Regions from separate parts of the Citroniella saccharovorans genome, predicted to be linked through region 2. Evidence: a T-box and tRNA genes for the amino acid it is inferred to sense, from the RefSeq annotation. Region 2 holds a T-box; the other holds one or more tRNA genes.

Region 1 (10,349 bases), 850 kb from region 2:
TATTAATTGAAAAAATTCAAAATGATTTAATTCTTATTTTTTTGAGTTTAATCTCCATTATTTATTATTTGGGGGTGTAGCTCAGTTGGGAGAGCACCTGCCTTGCAAGCAGGGGGTCAGGAGTTCGAATCTCCTCATCTCCACCATTCGTAAGTTAAGGATGGAAATCAAAAAAATACCGAACCATAAAAACTAAATATAAACCAATAGAACGAGAGATATAAGTAAAGAAACTTCAAACAAAGAAGAGAAAATAGAATTAAAGTGATAGATATTTCCGGTCAAGAAACAAAGAGCATAAGGCGGATGCCTTGGCACTAGGAGGCGAAGAAGGACGCGATAAGCTGCGAAAAGCTGTGGGTAGTAGCAAATATACGATAAACCACAGATATCCGAATGGGGAAACCCACTTGAACAAACTTCAAGTACCGTAAAGTGAACAAAATAGCTTTACAGGAGCTAAACCGGGCGAACTGAAACATCTAAGTAGCCCGAGGAAAAGAAAGAAACATCGATTCCCTAAGTAGCGGCGAGCGAACGGGGAAGAGCCCAGCTAAGAGAAGCGTAAATCTAGACGAAGCTTTTGGGAAGAAGCACCAAAGAAAGTAACAGTCTTGTAGTCGAAAGAGTAAAGTGGACTTAGCAAACGAGTAGCGCACGACACGAGGAATCATGCGTGAACATGGGAGGACCATCTCCTAAGGCTAAATACTACCTAGTGACCGATAGAGAACAAGTACCGTGAGGGAAAGGTGAAAAGAACCCCGGAGGGGAGTGAAATAGAACCTGAAACCTTATGCTTACAAGCAGACAGAGGAGCATAAGCTCTGATGTCGTACTTTTTGTAGAACGGGCCAGCGAGTTACGCTATGCAGCAAGATTAAGTAATTAAGTTACGAAGTCGTAGGGAAACCGAGTCTTAATAGGGCGAATAAGTTGCATGGTGTAGACCCGAAACCAGGTGATCTATCCATGGGCAGAGTGAAGGTGAAGTAAAATTCTCTGGAGGCTCGAACCGGGTAACGTTTAAAAGTTATCGGATGACTTGTGGATAGGGGTGAAAAGCCAATCGAACCTGGAGATAGCTGGTTCTCCTCGAAATAGCTTTAGGGCTAGCCTTATTTTAAGTATACAGGGGGTAGAGCACTGAATGGCTAAGGGGCGTTAGACGTTACCAAAGCCTATCAAACTCCGAATACCTGATATATATAAATAGGAGTCAGACTATGTGGGATAAGCTTCATAGTCAAAAGGGAAAGAACCCAGATCAACAGCTAAGGTCCCTAAATATGGATTAAGTGGAAAAGGATGTAATACTACTCAGACAACCAGGATGTTGGCTTAGAAGCAGCCATACATTCAAAGAGTGCGTAATAGCTCACTGGTCAAGTGGTAATGCGCCGAAGATACACGGGGCTAAAATCCATTACCGAAGCTTTGGGATTAGGTAACTAATCGGTAGAGGAGCAATGTATAGAGGAAGAAGATAAGTCGTAAGGCAAATTGGACCCTATACAAGAGAGAATGCTGGCATGAGTAGCGAAAAAGGTGAGTGAGAATCTCACCCGTCGAAAGCCCAAGGTTTCCTGAGCAAGGCTCGTCCACTCAGGGTAAGTCGGGGCCTAAGCCGAGGCTGAAAAGCGTAGGCGATGGACAACTGGTTGAAATTCCAGTACCAATTACAAGCGTTAGAGAGAAGTGTTGACGCAGAAGGATATACTAAGCGTACGGAAGGAAGAGTACGTTCAAGCAAGTAGGTAGGCACTGTAGGCAAATCCGCAGAGCTAAAAATACCGAGATGTGATGAGGAGCGAAAAATAAGTAGTGAAGTAGTAGATTCCAGGCTGCCAAGAAAAGGCACTATCGAGTAAGTAATTGCCCGTACCGCAAACCGACACAGGTAGGCGAGGAGAGAATCCTAAGACGCGCGGAAGAACCATTGTTAAGGAACTCGGCAAAATAATCCCGTAACTTAGGGAGAAGGGATGCCGAAGATTGTATAGAATTTACTTTAAAAGCAAAATTCGGCCTAAGAGAATAGGCCCAAGCGACTGTTTACCAAAAACACAAGTATCTGCTAAATCGAAAGATGAAGTATAGGTGCTGACACCTGCCCGGTGCTGGAAGGTTAAGGGGAAGAGTTAGCCGCAAGGCGAAGCTTAGAACTTAAGCCCCAGTAAACGGCGGCCGTAACTATAACGGTCCTAAGGTAGCGAAATTCCTTGTCGGGTAAGTTCCGACCCGCACGAAAGGTGTAACGATTTGGGCACTGTCTCAACAATGGATCCGGTGAAATTGTAGTATGCGTGAAGATGCGCATTACCCACGACAGGACGGAAAGACCCCGTAGAGCTTTACTGCAGGCTGATATTGGATTTAGGAGTTAAATGTACAGGATAAGTGGGAGACAAAGAAACTAGGGCGTCAGTTTTAGTGGAGTCACCCTTGGGATACCACTCTTTTAACTTTTGAATTCTAACCTGGTGCCATGAATCTGGTACAGGGACACTGTCAGTTGGGCAGTTTGACTGGGGCGGTCGCCTCCTAAAGAGTAACGGAGGCGTTCAAAGGTCTGCTCAGAATGGTTGGAAATCATTCAAAGAGTACAAAGGCAAAAGCAGGCTTAACTGTGACACCAACAAGTGGAACAGAGACGAAAGTCGGACTTAGTGATCCGGTGGTACCGCATGGAAGGGCCATCGCTCAACGGATAAAAGCTACCTCGGGGATAACAGGCTTATACCCCCCAAGAGTCCACATCGACGGGGGTGTTTGGCACCTCGATGTCGGCTCGTCTCATCCTGGGGCTGGAGTATGTCCCAAGGGTTGGGCTGTTCGCCCATTAAAGAGGCACGCGAGCTGGGTTCAGAACGTCGTGAGACAGTTCGGTCCCTATCCGTCGTGGGCGTAAGAAATTTGAGAGGAGCTGTCCTTAGTACGAGAGGACCGGGATGGACAAACCTCTGGTGTATGGGTTGTTCCGCCAGGAGCAGAGCCCAATAGCTACGTTTGGAAAGGATAAGTGCTGAAAGCATCTAAGCACGAAGCCCCCCTCAAGATGATATTTCTTTAAGAATCCAGACAGAAAATCTGGTAGATAGGTCAGAGGTGTAAGAATAGTAATATTTTCAGCTAACTGATACTAATAATTCGAATCCTTGACCGGATATATGTATTACTTTAAGTAATACTTAAATCTTAAGTTTTAAGGTTTATATGTATGGCGCTAATAGCAGGAGGGATACACCTGTTCCCATCTCGAACACAGAAGTTAAGTCTCCGAGCGGTGATGGTACTAGTTTGGAAACGAACTGGGAGAGTAGCACGGTGCCAGACAGGAGAAGAATTTTTCTTCTCCTTGATATAATCCTAGGTAGCTCAATGGTGGAGCACTCGGCTGTTAACCGATAGGCTGTGGGTTCGAATCCCACCCTGGGAGCCATTTTAGCCGGGGTGGCGGAACTGGCAGACGCACAGGACTTAAAATCCTGCGGTGGTCAAACACCGTATCGGTTCGATTCCGATTCTCGGCACCATTATTATCGCGGGATGGAGCAGTTTGGTAGCTCGTCGGGCTCATAACCCGGAGGTCGTAGGTTCAAATCCTGCTCCCGCAACCATAAAAATTATTATAATATTAAAAACTATATTTATTTTCTGGCCTGGTAGTTCAGTTGGTTAGAATGCCAGCCTGTCACGCTGGAGGTCGTCGGTTCGAGCCCGATCCAGGTCGCCATTTTATTATTATAGTTAATTATTATTTATAATAGTTATTATATTAATAATTCATTAATTGTATTTTGTTACTATTAGTGATTTGTAAATTTATATTAAGGCCCTATGGTCAAGCGGTTAAGACATCGCCCTTTCACGGCGGTATCCCGGGTTCGAATCCCGGTAGGGTCACCATCGGAAGTTTGAGGTTAAATACATCGAGCTTCTGCGGGCGCATAGCTCAGTTGGGAGAGCATCTGCCTTACAAGCAGGGGGTCATAGGTTCGAGCCCTATTGCGCCCACCATTTATAATTAAATAATGAAAGTCTTTATGCTGGTGTAGCTCAATTGGTAGAGCAACTGACTTGTAATCAGTAGGTTAGGGGTTCAAGTCCTCCCACCAGCTCCATTTTTGGAGGAGTTCCCGAGTTGGCCAAAGGGGACGGACTGTAAATCCGTTAGCTACGCTTTCAGTGGTTCGAATCCACTCTCCTCCACCAATTTGATTTTCTCTTTGGGATTTATTATGGATTTATACACGCTGATTTTATAGGCGGGTGTAGCTCAGTGGTAGAGCCCCAGCCTTCCAAGCTGGTTGCGAGGGTTCGATTCCCTTCACCCGCTCCATCTGCACCTATAGCTCAGCTGGATAGAGCAACGGACTTCTAATCCGTGTGTCAGAGGTTCGAATCCTCTTAGGTGCGCCACATTGGGGTGTAGCCAAGTCGGTAAGGCACCAGACTTTGACTCTGGCATTCCACAGGTTCGAGTCCTGTCACCCCAACCAATTTTTATGACCCATTAGCTCAGTCGGCAGAGCACTTGACTTTTAATCAAGGTGTCCCGCGTTCGAATCGCGGATGGGTCACCAATTTTTATTTTATAATATTTTAAATGGAGAGGTACCGAAGTGGTCATAACGGGGCGGTCTTGAAAACCGTTAGGGCGCAAGCCCACGTGGGTTCGAATCCCACCCTCTCCGCCATTCAAATTGGGAGAAGTACTCAAGTGGCTGAAGAGGCTCCCCTGCTAAGGGAGTAGATCTCGAATAGGGATGCGAGGGTTCAAATCCCTCCTTCTCCGCCATAAGGCTGAGTAGGAAAATTTACTTATGCCCAGATAGCTCAGTCGGTAGAGCAGAGGACTGAAAATCCTCGTGTCGCTGGTTCGATTCCGGCTCTGGGCACCATTTGACAATCTGGTAGAGGGGTATAGTTCAGTGGTAGAACGTCGGTCTCCAAAACCGAATGTCGTGGGTTCAAATCCTGCTACCCCTGCCACATACTTTATTAATATATTTTGGACCTGTAGCTCAGCTGGTTAGAGCGCACGCCTGATAAGCGTGAGGTCGGTGGTTCGAGTCCACCCAGGTCCACCATAAATTTCTTATGGGCCTTTAGCTCAGTTGGTTAGAGCGCCCGGCTCATAACCGGTAGGTCCTGGGTTCGAGTCCCCGAAGGCCCACCATAAGTATTTATTAATACAAGTCTTTTGTATGAACGTGCTATTTGCACGTTTTTTTTGTTTTACTATAAAATTATTTTATTATGGATTATAATAAAGGTGAAATTTTTTTTATTTGAAATATTATTAATTTATTTTATTAAGGAGTATATATGATTTTATATTTTTCAGGAACAGGTAATAGTGAATTTTTGGCAGAAGAATTAGGGAAGATTTTAGAGGATAGTATTTTAAACCTTTTTGATTTTATTAAAGAAAATAGAATAACTGATTTTTATTCTGATAAGCCTTTTATTTTAATTGCTCCTACATATAGTTGGAGACTTCCAAGATTCATATCGAATTATCTAGGTAAGTGTAAATTCTCTGGTTCATCTGATATATATGTAATTCTAAATTTTGGAGATTCATTTGGAAATGCAGAAATATATTTAAAAAAAGATATAGAAAAATTAGGTCTAAATTTTAGGGGATTATATGGGATCAAGATGCCTGAAAACTATCTTATGCTTTTTGATTTAGATAATGATGAGAAAAATAGGGAGATTGTTTTAAAATCTAAAGATAAGTTAAATAAAATAAGTGAATATATAAAAAATAATGAGGATTTTCCAAAGAATAATAGCGGTTTTATTGGAAAATTTGAGTCAGGCTTAATAAACCCACTATTTTTTAAATTTATAGTTAAGGATAAGAAATTTTATTATAGTAAAAAATGCATTAAGTGTGGACTTTGCGAGAAGGTATGTGTATTAAATAATATCAGCTATGAAAATGGTTATCCAAAATGGAATGGAAACTGTACTCATTGTGCAGCTTGTATATGCAAGTGTCCAGCTTCAGCAATTGAATATGGAAATAAGACTTTAGGTAAAAAGAGATATCTATTAAAAAATTTATTTAATAAGTAATTAAATATTTTTCTTTTTGAGATAGAAAATTAATTATATAAAGTCTCAAATTAGATTTTTGAATATTCTTTATTTTAAGTAATCTAAAGATATTAGATATTGTTTTTATATTATTGAGGATGGTGTTAATTTACGAGTAAGAATTATACTAAAATTCTTTTTAAAGAAGAATTTTAAATCTATTAAACAAGAAAGATTTGCTAAATATAGCCTTTCTTGAAGCTTATATATCAAGATATGATTTAAGATATTTACTAAATGGTATAATTGCTTTATCTGATGGAGAAAAACCTTATCTTCCACTTAATCCATTATTAAAGATGAAGCTTGAAAAACTTATTAAGGGTACAGATATAGAAGAAATGCTTAAAGAATTCAATATTATTTAATCTTTTTAATTATTTAATTTAAATTAAAATAGAGACAATTTATTATTGTCCCTCAGAGTGTAGACAAAATCCAAAAACGCTTTTCCGACTGCAGAAACCCAAAAATTCTAAATCTCATAATCCTGTAAATCGCAAACTCACTAACGCTCAAACAGTTTGGTTTACGGGCGGATTATTTCAATTTAAATTTCTTACAATTTCTTTCGTATAAAGCGCTACCTTTTGGATTTTGCTACTTTGTCAACAACTTGAGTGGCAATGTATTATTGTCCCTATTTTTTATCTATAAATATAATTTCGTGAAGAAAAAATAATAGCGAATATTACCTATAAAACTCTATAACTAAGACAATTTATTTTAAAAAAATCAAATATATAAGTTATTAATAGGGAGTATAGCTTAACATAAAGATATAGAAAACTAAACTCCCTTAAATATTAAAGTAATCTTGATTAATATAAATTTAAGTATTAAAAAATTTAATTTATATTGTCTTTTTCAGAAGAATTTTCTTCTATGTGAAATCTAGTGTAGAAGGATGATTTTGTTGGCAAACATTTCTTTTTTAACTTCCTTTCTACCCCCTCTTTTATAAGAGTATAGATCATTACAAAAACAGGTATTCCTAAAAGCATTCCAACAAAACCAAATAGTGCATTTCCTATTAATATTGAAAAAATAATCCAAAAAGCAGAAACTCCAAGTGAGTCGCCATGAATTCTTGGAGAGATCAGATTTCCATTAACTTGTTGAACCACAAGAACTGCTATTAAGAACCATAGAGCTTTTATTGGACTTTGAAAAAGTATAATAATAGCTGATGGTATAGTTCCTAGCCAAGGTCCAATCCAAGGAATCATATTAGTAAAACCAAGAATTGTAGCTAATATTCCAGGATATTCTACTTTCATTATATTTAAAACTATAAAAAACGAAATACCTACTATAAGTGACACAAATCCTTGAGCAAAAATAAATTTCTTCATGATATCGTTCATTCTACTAGCTAGGTTAAAAAAAGAATTTGATTTTTCTACTGAAAATATAGAGTAAAAAATCATTTTAATTTGGGCTTTAAATTTATCTTTTTCAATTAATACATAGATAGAAATTATTATTGATATAATAATTGTCGTAATGGAAGATAATAAACTCGTTATTATACCTCCAAGCCTTGGAATTATAGAGGTAAAAATATTATCTAGGTTCATTGTAAAGTCATTAACTTTTTTTGTAATATTTGTATAGATAGATCTATCAATATTTAGCTTATCAGTTGTTTCATATAGCCAGTTTGTAGCAGTATTTGCATAGCTTGGTAAGTCTTTTATAAGTTTTGAGATTGAGTTTATAGTTTTTGGAATAAAAACTACAACCAAGGCTACAAAAATTACAATTATAAGTACATAAGTGAAGAGAATTGAAATAGATCTTGAGGACATAAATTTTTTTTCTCTAAAAAGCGGAATATGAGAAAATAATTTCCTTTCAAAAAGATTTGTTAATAGATTTAAAAAATATGCCAAGGCAAATCCTATTATAACAGGGCTTAAAACAGTTTTTAGTAGATTAAAAAAATCTAAAAACTTTTGGTAGTTTTTTACTAATTCTGAAAATATTATTGCTGCAGCAAGCACTATAAAAGCGTAAATAGCTATAGTTGTGTATTTTTTTTCTGGAATAAATTTCATTTTGCACCCACTTTATTTAGCTAGATTTAAGAAATTATTAATCTGTAAAATTTCTTTATTATATATTGTTTCAAAAGTATTATTTAAATTATCAAAATCATCGAAAATTATTGGCAGATAAGAATTTTTAATAAGTATAAAATTCATAAATAAAATAGATAATATTTTGTTTAAATTATATAGAGATTTCATATTATATATATTTTCTAAAACAAAAGCTGCAAGCTCTATAGGCTTTAATTTTGATTTTTGATCATAGTATAAATTTAAAAAGTTTTCAAAATCGAGTTTTCTCTTTTGCTTATTCATAAATAGTTCAGCCTCTGTATTTTTAGGTGCGTTTGAATTGAAAAATATATCATCATTATCGTAAAAGCTTAAAGTTTCTACAATTTTTTCTACTAGTGGGAAAGATATATCAAAATTTAAATTTTCTAAAAGAAATTCATAAGCTTTATTAATATTAAACACCTCAAATAGGTTAAAAATATTATTAGAAATAACAGACTCTTTATAAATAATTATTCTCTTAATTTCGTCTTTGTTTAACATGTTTTGATTTTGTTTTAAAGTTAGTGAAAGTTCAACCTTGAAAGAATTGCTAAAATCAATTCTCTTATCTATATCTATTTTTTCCTTTTCTAATTGTAAATCTTTTTTTAGTAAGTTTAAATCCATATTTTTGTCTCCTATTTGTTTAATCATTACTATTATATAACATTTTATAAAGAAGTTGTAATTTTATAATTGAAAATAAAATCAATAGGCTATTTATCATGATTATAATACTTTATTTCTTTTTTTGAATAAATTTCAAATAATTTATAATTTATTTAAATATGTTCAAGATTGAACTTGTTTTTTTAAATAATATATGCTACACTTAAATTAGCCTAAGAAATTAGGCTTTTTTTAAAATATTAAAAGTCAAAGAAAGTCAATATAAAAATTATTATGTAGGAGGAAAAATGAGCGGTTTATCTAATAGTATAGAAAATTTTTTAAAGGAACTTTTAAAAGAAGAAGGGGGTCTTATTGAATTTGGTAGAAATGATCTTGCAATTAGGTTTGACTGTGCTCCTTCTCAAATAAACTATGTACTAAAAACTAGGTTCACACCAGCCCAAGGATATTTTATTGAAAGTAGAAGAGGCGGTAGCGGATATATAAAAATAATTAAAGCTGATATTGATGAAGATACTGTTTTTAAAGATCTTTTAGATAAAAGTATAGGAGATAGAATTACAAAAAACAAGGCCCAGGATATAATTAAGGAGCTATATAATGATGAGCTAATAAGTAAAAATGAAGCTCTTCTTATGATCCATGCTACTGAAGACTATGCTCTTTCTAATGTATCTATGGATTTGAAGAATTATGTTAGATCAGATATTCTAAAAAATATGCTTTTAGTCTTTTTAAGGTAGGTGATTTTTTTGAAGTGTGATAAGTGCGGGAAAGATGCCAATATTGAAATTTTCTTAAAGGCAGATGGTATTGAAGAAAAACTTAATCTATGTTTTAATTGCTACTCTAATATGCTGAGTGAAAATCTTTCAAATACTGGGGAATTTAATCCTAACTATATGAAAGATTTAGCAAAAAGTATTTTTAATGCTATTTTGGATGAAGAAAAAAATCTTCAAGACAAGACTTGCCAAAATTGTGGATTAACTTTAAAAGATTTTTATAAAAATAAAAAGCTTGGCTGTAGTTCTTGTTATGAAGCTTTTCGAGATGAGATTTTAAAGTATTTATCTAAAGATAGTAAAACTTTAGAAAATAAATCTTATTTTAATCATAAAAACAATAACTTAGATGAAAAAATGAGTTTATTAGATTCAGAAAATTCAAATTCTAGTAGTATAAATGAAAAAGATTTATTAATTAGGCAAAAGAAGCTAGAGCTTGAAGCTGCAATAAAGGATGAGTATTATGAAAAAGCAGCTTACCTTAGAGATGAGATTAAGGCTCTAAAAGAGGAGGGTGAAAAATTAGATGGGAAAAGAGATTAATTCTGAGATTGTTCTTGGATCTAAATTAAGCATATCTAGGAATCTCAATGGATTTAATTTTACATCAAATCTTAACGATTCCTCTAGCTTAAGTATTCAAAAAAAAATAGAAAATGAAATTCAAAGAATTTTTAAGGATAAACTTAAGTGTATAAAATTATCT
Region 2 (10,349 bases):
TTTTTCTTAAATCCATCGAATTTAAATCCTTTTTTATTTACTCCTGCCATAAACAAGTAATTTTCTGAACCTCTTTTTATTTTATTTTTAGAAAAATATCTAAATAAAAAGCTTACAAAAAACACTATTGCAAAGAAAAATGGGATGTATGGAATTTTGCTTTCCTTTAATAAAAAAGAAAGTATGATTGAAATTACTAAGAAAACAGCTGATGAATTTTTCAGTGCTTCTCCAAGCTCATCTCCACCATATCTTCCTTTCATAAAATTTTTAAATGAGTTTTTTAATCCATTCATTAAATAATATCCTCCATTATCTTACTAATATCTCCATAATAGATAAAATCAGCCAATTCATCCATAGGTGTTTTTTCCATATTGAGAATTACTAGCTTGTTTCCATTATAATATCTTAAAAGCCCAGCTGCAGGATAAACTGCAAGGCTTGTACCTCCAACTATAAACAGATCACAATTACTTATATAGTTAATAGCCTTAGAAAATTTATCCATATCAAGACCTTCTTCATAAAGTACAATATCTGGTCTTATAATTCCACCACATTCACAAATATTCAAATCATCAGTCTTTAAAATTTCATCTTCAGAGTAAGTTTTACCGCAAGATATACAGTAATAATCTCTTAGATTCCCATGAATTTCAATAACATTTTTTGATCCCGCTTTTTGATGAAGCGAGTCAATATTTTGAGTGATAATAGCTTTTAATTTTCCCATTTTCTCAAGCTTTGTAAGAGAAAAGTGACAAGCATTTGGTTTAGCATCCTTATAGATTAATTTTGTTTTGTAATATTTTGTAAATGCCCTTGGATTTTCTACAAAAAAGCTATGGGATAAAAGATATTCTGGTGGATAATTAAATTCACTTTTTTCATTATAAAGGCCAGTAGGGCTTCTAAAATCAGGTATATTTGATGCAGTTGAAACTCCTGCTCCACCAAAAAATACAATATTGTCAGATTCTTCAATTAGTTTTTTTAAAATATTTTTATCGATTAATTTGTTTTTTTCCATAGTTCATTCCACTCTCTTTTAAGCATTGAAAATAAAAATAAGTTTACATACCTACCATGTAGCCTTTGATGTTCTCTTAGGATTGCATCGTATCTAAAGCCAAGTCTTTTTGGAATATTTTGAGATTTAAAATTATCTTCGTGCACTTTGATTTGAACTTTATTTAGGCTTAAAAAAGTAAAGGCAAATTCAAGCACATAGCTTACCGCTTCAGTTGCATAGCCATTTTTTGTATACTCTTCTCCAAGCCAGTAACCAAGATCTGCAAGATTACCATCCTTCTCTATTATGAGACTTACCATTCCAATTATATCATTGTTTAGAAAAATTCCAAATTCAAAACTTTCCCCTAGTATCATACTTTTTTTCCATTTTTCTATTGAATATACAACTGAATTTTTGTCAACTTTTTCAAAAAAATCCATCCAGGTAGATAAAAAAGCCTTGTTTTTTTCTATTAAATTGTATAGGTTATCTGCATCCTTCTCGGTAATTTGCCTAATTTCAACTCTTTTATCCACTCTATCACCTTTATCAATTTTAAAATTTATAAACTTTTGCCCTATCTAAGAAAAATATCCTATCAGAAACTTGTCCCTCTTCAATTTTTTCAAGTTCATCTTCCATAATTGTCATTCTAGCATCTAAATTATCTACCATATGAAGTATTAGAGCCTCTTTAAACATAGGAGGAACCACAGCACCATATTCTATTTTCCCATGGTGAGATAAAATTAGGTGTCTTATTAGATCCTTCTTGTCTTCTTTAAGCTCATATTTTTCTAAAATAATTATTCCAATTGCAATATGACCAATTAAGTCATTTTCTAAAGTGTAACCTTTACTTACTCCATCTATAGTTACATCGTAACATTTTACTTTTCCAATATCATGAAGTAAAACTCCAATAGTAAGTAAATCTCTATTTATATCTTTGTAAACATCAGCTAATGCATGAGCACTTTTAAGCATCCTATACATGTGGTAGGCTAATCCCATCTTGTAATCGTGATGAACAGTAATTGACCCAGGATAGCTTAATATTTTATTCTCATAATCAAAATATATTTGCTCCATAAATGATTTATATTCAGCGTCCTCAATTTCAGAAATTTTTTCTCTAAAATAACTTCTCATAATATCATCTTTTAATGGAGCAGTTTTAATAAATTGATCAATATTAATCGGATCATTTTCATTTATTAATCTAATTCTTAGGCCCTCATTACTTCTATTGATAATAATTTGATCTTTGTCTTTAAATCTATTTATTTTTCCCTCAATGATTACAAATGACCCATTTTCAATATTTTTTTCATTCATTTCTTCCATTGTAGTTTGCCAAGCTTTTGTATCTATCTTGGTCACTTTATCATTTAAACTAAAATTAATATAAGACTCACTATTTGATGTTGTTTTTTCTACAAGATCTGAAACTATTCCAACAAATGTAGTAAGATTGTTATTAGTCATAAATCCTCCATTATCTTTTAATATTATTAAATTACTGAATATTAAAGAGAGCTTATGCTTAAATTAAGCTCTCTTTAAATATTTATTTTCTAGTAACATCTATAGTGATTTTTTCACCATTCAAATCTTCTTCTCTGTCAAAGCTATTTTCAGAAAATTCAATCTTATCTGCTAAGACTTCATCTTTTATAGTTTCAATAAAGCTATCAATAGCTGATTTCACTTTTTCAGAAGATGAATATTCAATTTCTATCCTATCTATAACTTCAAATCCACTAGACTTACGAATGTTTTGAACTTTAGATATAAATTCTCTAGCAAAACCTTCATCGATAAGTTCCTTAGTTAATTTAGTTTCAAGAATTAGGAAAATATTATTTTCCATACTTACATCATAACCTTCTTTAGCAGAAACACGAACATCTAAGAAATCTTCAGTAAGATTAATTTTTTCTTCTCCAAGATCTAAAACAGCTTCACCTTTTCTTGTTTTTTCTAGAAGATCTTTTGAATCGCTATTATTTATTAGGTCTTGTAACTTCTTTATATTTTTCCCAAGAATTTTTCCAACTTCTTTAAAGTTTGGCTTAAGTTCAATATTCATAAATTCAGATATATTTTCTTCAAAGATAACATCTTTTACATTTAGCTCATCTTTAATAAGGTCAGTTAAATCTCCAATTTTTTCTTTGTACTTACCATCAACTATGATCTCTAGTAGAGGCTGACGAACTTTTATGCCAACTTTTTCTCTAGAGCTTCTTCCAAGAGCAACTAGGCTTCTTACTATATTCATTTTTTCTTCAAGATTCTTATTAATTAAACTTTCATTCACTTCATCAAAAAGCTCTAAATGAACTGATTTTTCTCCAGTTAAATTGTGGAAAATCTCTTCACTGATAAATGGAGTAAATGGTGCCATCATTTTTACTAGTCCTAAAAGAACTTTATAAGTTGTGTTGTAAACTGCAAGTTTATTTTTATTTAAATCTTTTTGCCAAAATCTTCTTCTATTTCTTCTTATATACCAATTTGAAATATCTTCTATTAAAAACTCTGTTAAGTCTCTAATAACTTTAGTATATTCAAATTTATCCATATCTATAAAATAAGTTTTTAAGACTGAATTATATCTAGAAAGTATCCAGTAATCAATTTCTTCAAGTTCATTTTCTTTTTCCAAAATATCATTTAATTCTAAGCCATCAGTTTCAGCATACATTTGGAAAAAATTGTAGGTATTTCTAAGTGATCTAAAGAACTTAGATTCAGCTTCTCTTAAACCATCCACATCAAACTTAGTTGGAACCCAAGGAGGAGATACATAAACTGAGTAATATCTTACTGCATCTGCCCCATATTCATCAAAAAGCTCTATAGGATTAAGAGTGTTACCTCTAGACTTAGACATCTTTTTCCCTTCCTTGTCTAGAATTAAGTCATTAACAAGTACATTTTTATATGGAGCTATACCCTTTGTTAAAACAGAAATAGCAAGTAAAGAATAAAACCATCCTCTAGTTTGATCTATACCTTCATTTATAAAATCTGCTGGATAGCTTTCTTCAAATTCTTTTTCATCTCCAAATGGCCAGTGTCTTTGAGCAAAAGGCATAGCCCCAGAGTCAAACCAAACGTCAATAACATCTTTTTCTCTTGTCATTCTGCCGCCGCACTCTTTGCAGGTAAAATGTATATCATCTACATAAGGTCTATGTAGTTCTATATCTTCAGCTACATCTTCTATAGCTCTTTCCCTAAGCTCTTTTATTGAACCAACTGATTCAGTGTGATTACACTCTTCACACTTCCAAACTGGGAATGGAGTTCCCCAATACCTAGAACGTGTAATCGCCCAGTCATTAAGATTTTCAAGCCAATTTCCAAATCTCTTTTTACCTACAAAATCTGGATACCAATTAACCTTATTATTTTCTTCAATTAATTTATCTTTATACTTAGTTACTTCAATATACCAGGAAGGTTTTGAATAATAAATTAATGGAGTTTTACATCTCCAGCAATGTGGATAATTGTGTTCAATTTTTTGTTTTCTAAATAATTTATTATTTTCCTTTAGATAGTCAATAATAGAAGGGTCGCAGTCCATAACAAACTTACCCTTCCAAGGAGTTTCTGTGAATTTACCCTCTTCATCAACTGGATTTATTATAGGTAGATTATATTTTCTAGCAACCTTATAGTCATCTTCTCCAAATGCAGCAGCTGAGTGAACAATTCCTGTACCATCTGAAATAGTAACATAATCAGCTAATGTAACATAAAAAGCTTTATCTTTAACTTCTATATAAGGAATTAACTGTTCATATTCCACATATTCAAGTTCACTACCTTTGAAACTTTCTAAAATTTCTGCTTCTTCTCCTAAAAGTTCTGAAACTTTTTCTTTTGCTAATATTAAAATTTCATCTTTGAAAATTACCCTAGAATATTCAATTTCTGGTCCAACTGAAAGAGCAATGTTACTTGGAAGAGTCCAAGGAGTTGTAGTCCAAGCTAGAAAATATTCATTTTTATCTTTAATCTTGAACTTTACATAAACAGAAGTTATTTTATCTAGCTGATAACCTTGAGCAACTTCATGGGATGCAAGTCCAGTTCCGCATCTTGGGCAGTAAGGAAGGATTTTTGCTCCCTCATACACTAAGCCCTTTTTAAACATTCCATCAAGTAAATTCCAAACACTTTCTATATAATCATTTTGAAGAGTTATATAAGGATTGTCCATATCGGCAAGAAAAGCCATTCTATCTGACATTTCTCTCCATTTTTTTTCATAAGTAAATACTGAGTCTTTACATTCCTTGTTGAATGCTTCCACTCCATATTCTTCAATTTCTTTTTTATTATGAAGGCCAAGTTTTTTTTCAACTTCAATTTCTACAGGTAGGCCATGAGTATCCCATCCCGCTTTTCTCTTAACCCTGAAGCCCTTCATAGTCTTGTATCTACAAGTAGCATCTTTTAAAGTTCTAGATATAACATGATGTATTCCTGGCTTACCATTTGCAGTTGGTGGTCCATCAAAAAAGACGTAATTATTTGCCTTGTCCCTTTCTTCAACAGAAAGATGAAGTAAATCAATGTCCTTCCAATACTTAGAGATTTCTATCTCCCTATCTCTAACAGTTTTTTTAGATAATTCTTTAAATTTCATATTTTCTCCTCTTTAATTTTAAATATAAAAAAAGTCCCTATAACAAGGGACGAAAAAAATCGCGGTACCACACCTCTTGCAGGGCATAAGCCCTACCACTTAATAAACATAACGCAGTTTAATTGCGCACATGCTTTCACATGGAGCTAAAGGGTGATCTTCAGTAAAGTAAATCTAAAAGGTTCTCAGCTAATCCTTTTCTCTGTGTAGATTTAAATTACCTACTCTTCCTCATTATTGCTTGTACTCATATTCTATAAGAATTATTATAAAATGTCAAACTATAAGCCAAGTCTTTCTTGCTCCTTGCGAAGCTTAAAAATAATCTCACTTTCATCTAAAATAACATCATCTAATGTTATAAGTGAATCTTTTTTTATAGATTTTTTCAATTTTGTATTTTTATTTATTAGACAAATTGGAAGAAGATTTTTTAATTCTTGATCTTTATGAGAAATTATTTTACCAAAAACATCTTTGGAGCCCATTCCATCAAGAAGATCTCCTCCAAGAAGATTTTTTTTAGCAACGGTAATTACATCGCTAATTTGTCCTTTTTCTGGTACAATTGTAGCCTCATTTTCAACAACTGCATCATAAATTGTAATAGGGGTTTCAAGGCTAGTTAAATGATATGGTCTATAAAGAAGATAATTTGGTCCCTCACCCATATTTAAATATTTCATTAAATCCTTCACTTCTTTTTTTTCAGAAGTAACTATTACAAAAACTCCCGGAGCCATTCCAAATGCAAAATCAACAATCTTATAATTTTCTAAAACTCCGCCCTCAGTTTTGAGACTAAACTGTTTAGAAATATTTTTTGGATCTGTTTTTATTCCATGACAGCCAATTATATCAGGAGTAAATCCTAAAGCGTTAGAAACCGCAGTAAGTTCAATCATAGTGTTAGTTCCGTCGATAAAAGAGGTTAACATTTTTGGATAAAGTCCTTTTGACACAGCTTCTTCATATACCTCATCCTCGGTTATATAATTATTTAGTGGATTATTCTTCCCCTTTCCTGCTACAAGAAGTTCAAATCCAGAACCAACTGCAAAGTCTGCTAGTTCTAAAATTGCTCCAGGCTCGTCTCCCTTTGTTCCAGTATATATTACTCCATTTTCTCTAGCCATTTTGTAAAGTATTGGTCCAACTACAGCATCAGTTTCTACATTGAGCATAATAATATGTTTTTTATTATTAATTGCATCAAATGCTAGTTTTGCACCAAAGGGAGGATTACCTGTAGCATCAACAAAAGCGTCAATTTTTTCAAGTTCAAGTCCAATAGAATAATCTTCACTTACAATAAATTTATCTTTTTCTAAAGCTTCTAAAGCCTTGGATTTTGAATTTGTAAATATAATATTTTCACTACTTACTCCAGCTGCTATAAGAGCATCTATAGCCTTTTGAGGTTTTTCATCTACACAAATTGAAGGTCTCATTCCAGAAATTGTAGCCATTTGATTAATAAGACCCCTGCCCATTTTCCCAATTCCTACAAGTTCTACTCTTATCTTTTTCCCGCTTTTATTTAATTCTTCTAACTTTCTTTTCATTCTAAACATTATTTTCACTCTCCTAAAATAGCTTTTGCTGCCTTTAGTCCACTAGAAAATGCAAAGTGTAGATTAAATCCTCCACAGTCTCCGTCAATATCTAAAACTTCACCAACAAAATATAAATTTTTAATAATTTTTGACTCATAAGTTTTTGGATTAATTTCTCTTGTATCAACCCCACCTCTTGTAACCTGAGCCTTATCAAAATCCTTATATCCTTTTATTTTTAATTTAAAATTTTTAAGTCTATCAATAATACTTTTAATCTCTTCGATTGAAAAAGTATTGGTATATCTTTTTAGAAAATCCTCATCAAATAAAGCATCTACTAAACTTATTTTTATTTTAGATGCCAAATTAGTCCTTAGTGTAAATTTTACTTCTTTATAAAATTCATAAGAAAATAAATTTAAGCATTCCTCAAAGCTAAATTCACTTAAAAAGTCTATAGAAAAATAGGCATCTTTATTTGAATTTAAAATATCTAGTGCATAAGAAGAAAGCTGAAGGACAGCTGGTCCAGAAATTCCATAATCTGTAAAAAGTATTTCGTCATAATAAGACTTAAGCTTTTTATCATTTTCAAAAAGAGATAAATTAGAGAAAAATCTAGTTCCCTTAACTTTTTTGAAAAAATCTCCAAAAAGACTAATTCTACAAATTGCTGGAGAAAATTTTGTTAGCCTATGACCAAGTTTATCTATAATGGCAAACATTGATCCATCGCTACCTAAATTCTTATAAGTTTTTCCACCACTTGCTATAATTAAAATATCTGGTAAAAATGTTCTTTTATCTGTAACTACTTCAAATGAATCATGGTATTTTATATCTAAAACTTTTTCCTCCAAATATAGATTTATATTTTTTCTTTTGATTTCTGCTTCAAAGAAATTTGTAAAAGTTCTAGACTCTAAAGTTCTTGGATAGCATCTACCATCTTCTTTTCTAATCGTCAATATTCCATTTTCCCCAAAAAAATTAATAAGATCATCTGGACTATACTCTGCAAGAGTCGAATAAATAAATCTATTATTTTCTCCATGATATCTTTCAGGACTCATATTTAAATTAGTAAAATTACAAGTTCCTGATCCAGTTGTAAGTAACTTTTTCCCAATCTTGCTATTTTGATCTATTATACTAACTTTAAATTTTTCTCCAGCCAAGCTATTACTCAAAATTAATCCACTTGGTCCAGCTCCAATTACTACTACTTCCTTCATACTCTCTCCTAATTATCTATTCTTTATTAATTCTACCATAAAATTAATCAAAATAAAAGCTTTTTTTATTGATTTGCAATATATATTTTTTGAATAGTGGCAAACCATTTTAATATATTTGAAATATTGATATAATAGATAAAAGAAAATAAAATTATGGAGATGAAAAATGTTAATAAAAGACTTATTTGATGGACTTGAAATAATTGACAGGAAAAATGAAAATTTGGAACTTGATATAAAAGGTATTGCCTATGATTCTAGAAAAGTAAAAGAAGGATACTTATTTGTAGCTATAGAAGGTTTAGATCTTGATGGACATGACTTTATTGATTCTGCAATTAATAATGGAGCAGTAGCCCTACTAGTTACTAAGGATATAAATAAAAATCTTCCAACTTATAAAACAGAAAATAATAGAAAAGCACTTGCAATAATAAGTGGTAATTTTTTTAAACATCCATCTAAAGACATGGAAATAATTGGGATAACAGCTTCAAATGGAAAAACTTCTACTTCTATGATGCTAAAGTCTATTCTTGATTTAAAAAAAGAAACTGGACTAATTGGAACTATAAAATATAAAATAAAGGGAAAAGAAATTGCATCAAAGTTAACTACTCCTGAGTCGCTTGAACTTCAAGCTTTATTTGAAGAGATGAAAGAAGCTGGTTTAAATACCGTTATCATGGAAGTATCTTCAATAGCACAGGAAATGTTTAGGACTTATGGAACTAAATTTAAAGTTGTATGTATGAATAACATTACTAGAGAACATATTGATCAGCATGGATCTTTTGAAAAATATTTTTCTGAAAAGAAAAAGCTCATTACAAATGCTGATAAAGATACTTATGTTATATTAAATATTAATGATAAATATGTAAAAACACTAGTTAATGAAACAAAAGGTATTCTTGTAACTTACTCTGACATTTATGATCCAGCTGCTGATATATATGCAAGTGATATTGATCTTTCTAGCGGTTTTGCAAAATTTAATTTAAACATTAAGAATTTAAAATTTGAAGATAAAGTATATAAAGATATAGTAAAACAAGTTAAGCTTTCAGTTTTCGGCTACCACTCAATAGTTAATGCCCTTTCAGCTATCTCAATGGCTCTTTGTTTAAATATAGATCTTGATACTATTATAAAAGGTATTGAGTCTTATATGGGAATTGAGAGAAGATTTCAACTTGTCTACAATAGAGAATTTATGGTCCTTGATGACCATTTTGCAAATATAGGAAATATTAATATGACCCTTGCTTCATTAGAAATGATGAAATATAAAAATTTATATATGGTCTATGCAATTCGAGGAAATAGAGGGGTAACTGTCAATGAAGAAAATGTAAATACTATTATTAAATGGAAGGATAAAATTCATTTTGATAAAATAATTGCCAGTCTTTCAAGAGATACTACTAAGAAACATGACTATGTATCAGATGCTGAACTTGAAATTTTTGAAAGAAAGATGGAAGAAGCTGGTATGGAATATGATCTTAGAGAAAATTTAAGAGATGCTCTTGATGATGTTTTAAAAATTGCTGGTGAAGGTGACCTTATTCTCCTAGCAGGTTGTCAGGGAATTGACCACGGAGCAAGATTTTTATTAGAAGAAATATACAAAAGAGATGGCTCAAAAGATGAAAGTATTCTTGAACCTATTAAAAATAGGATTTGCGGTTGGGACTAACCTCTTATTTCATAAATAAATAATTATTTCAAATAAAAAAGCTACCTTTTTACTGGTAGCTTATCTAAAGAATGGCGCCTTGTACAATTTGGGAGGATGAACAAATGCTTTCCATTCATTTGATCTATTATTATTATACCCAAAATCACTATAAAATTAGTTACAA

The links. A T-box is a leader RNA that pairs with one kind of tRNA and senses whether it is charged. The one in region 2 lies ahead of ileS (isoleucine--tRNA ligase), so its partner is inferred to be a tRNA-Ile.
Region 1: it encodes a tRNA-Ile, which carries the amino acid that the T-box ahead of ileS (isoleucine--tRNA ligase) is inferred to sense. The anticodon was not compared.

What each region holds. Positions count from the first base shown of each region.
Region 1 is NZ_JAYKOT010000003.1:1,157,242-1,167,590, reverse strand. Features, by position in the region: tRNA gene VLK81_RS08270 (tRNA-Ala) at 71-146, shown strand; rRNA gene VLK81_RS08265 (23S ribosomal RNA) at 280-3,166, shown strand; rRNA gene rrf (5S ribosomal RNA) at 3,220-3,336, shown strand; tRNA gene VLK81_RS08255 (tRNA-Asn) at 3,368-3,442, shown strand; tRNA gene VLK81_RS08250 (tRNA-Leu) at 3,448-3,536, shown strand; tRNA gene VLK81_RS08245 (tRNA-Met) at 3,544-3,620, shown strand; tRNA gene VLK81_RS08240 (tRNA-Asp) at 3,660-3,736, shown strand; tRNA gene VLK81_RS08235 (tRNA-Glu) at 3,835-3,909, shown strand; tRNA gene VLK81_RS08230 (tRNA-Val) at 3,945-4,020, shown strand; tRNA gene VLK81_RS08225 (tRNA-Thr) at 4,049-4,124, shown strand; tRNA gene VLK81_RS08220 (tRNA-Tyr) at 4,130-4,215, shown strand; tRNA gene VLK81_RS08215 (tRNA-Gly) at 4,269-4,342, shown strand; tRNA gene VLK81_RS08210 (tRNA-Arg) at 4,346-4,422, shown strand; tRNA gene VLK81_RS08205 (tRNA-Gln) at 4,426-4,502, shown strand; tRNA gene VLK81_RS08200 (tRNA-Lys) at 4,511-4,586, shown strand; tRNA gene VLK81_RS08195 (tRNA-Ser) at 4,612-4,700, shown strand; tRNA gene VLK81_RS08190 (tRNA-Ser) at 4,710-4,801, shown strand; tRNA gene VLK81_RS08185 (tRNA-Phe) at 4,829-4,904, shown strand; tRNA gene VLK81_RS08180 (tRNA-Trp) at 4,921-4,995, shown strand; tRNA gene VLK81_RS08175 (tRNA-Ile) at 5,017-5,093, shown strand; tRNA gene VLK81_RS08170 (tRNA-Ile) at 5,106-5,182, shown strand; gene VLK81_RS08165 (EFR1 family ferrodoxin) at 5,332-6,090, shown strand; gene VLK81_RS08160 (hypothetical protein) at 6,288-6,479, shown strand; gene VLK81_RS08155 (AI-2E family transporter) at 6,960-8,171, opposite strand; gene VLK81_RS08150 (hypothetical protein) at 8,184-8,849, opposite strand; gene VLK81_RS08145 (CtsR family transcriptional regulator) at 9,140-9,598, shown strand; gene VLK81_RS08140 (UvrB/UvrC motif-containing protein) at 9,608-10,186, shown strand; gene VLK81_RS08135 (hypothetical protein) at 10,170-10,349, shown strand, end outside.
Region 2 is NZ_JAYKOT010000003.1:306,871-317,219, reverse strand. Features, by position in the region: gene VLK81_RS04045 (zinc ribbon domain-containing protein) at 1-296, opposite strand, end outside; gene VLK81_RS04040 (NAD-dependent protein deacylase) at 296-1,033, opposite strand; gene VLK81_RS04035 (GNAT family N-acetyltransferase) at 1,015-1,554, opposite strand; gene VLK81_RS04030 (HD domain-containing protein) at 1,574-2,506, opposite strand; gene ileS (isoleucine--tRNA ligase) at 2,589-5,684, opposite strand; T-box leader at 5,727-5,931, opposite strand; gene VLK81_RS04020 (NAD(P)H-dependent oxidoreductase) at 5,966-7,258, opposite strand; gene VLK81_RS04015 (BaiN/RdsA family NAD(P)/FAD-dependent oxidoreductase) at 7,264-8,478, opposite strand; gene VLK81_RS04010 (Mur ligase family protein) at 8,648-10,183, shown strand.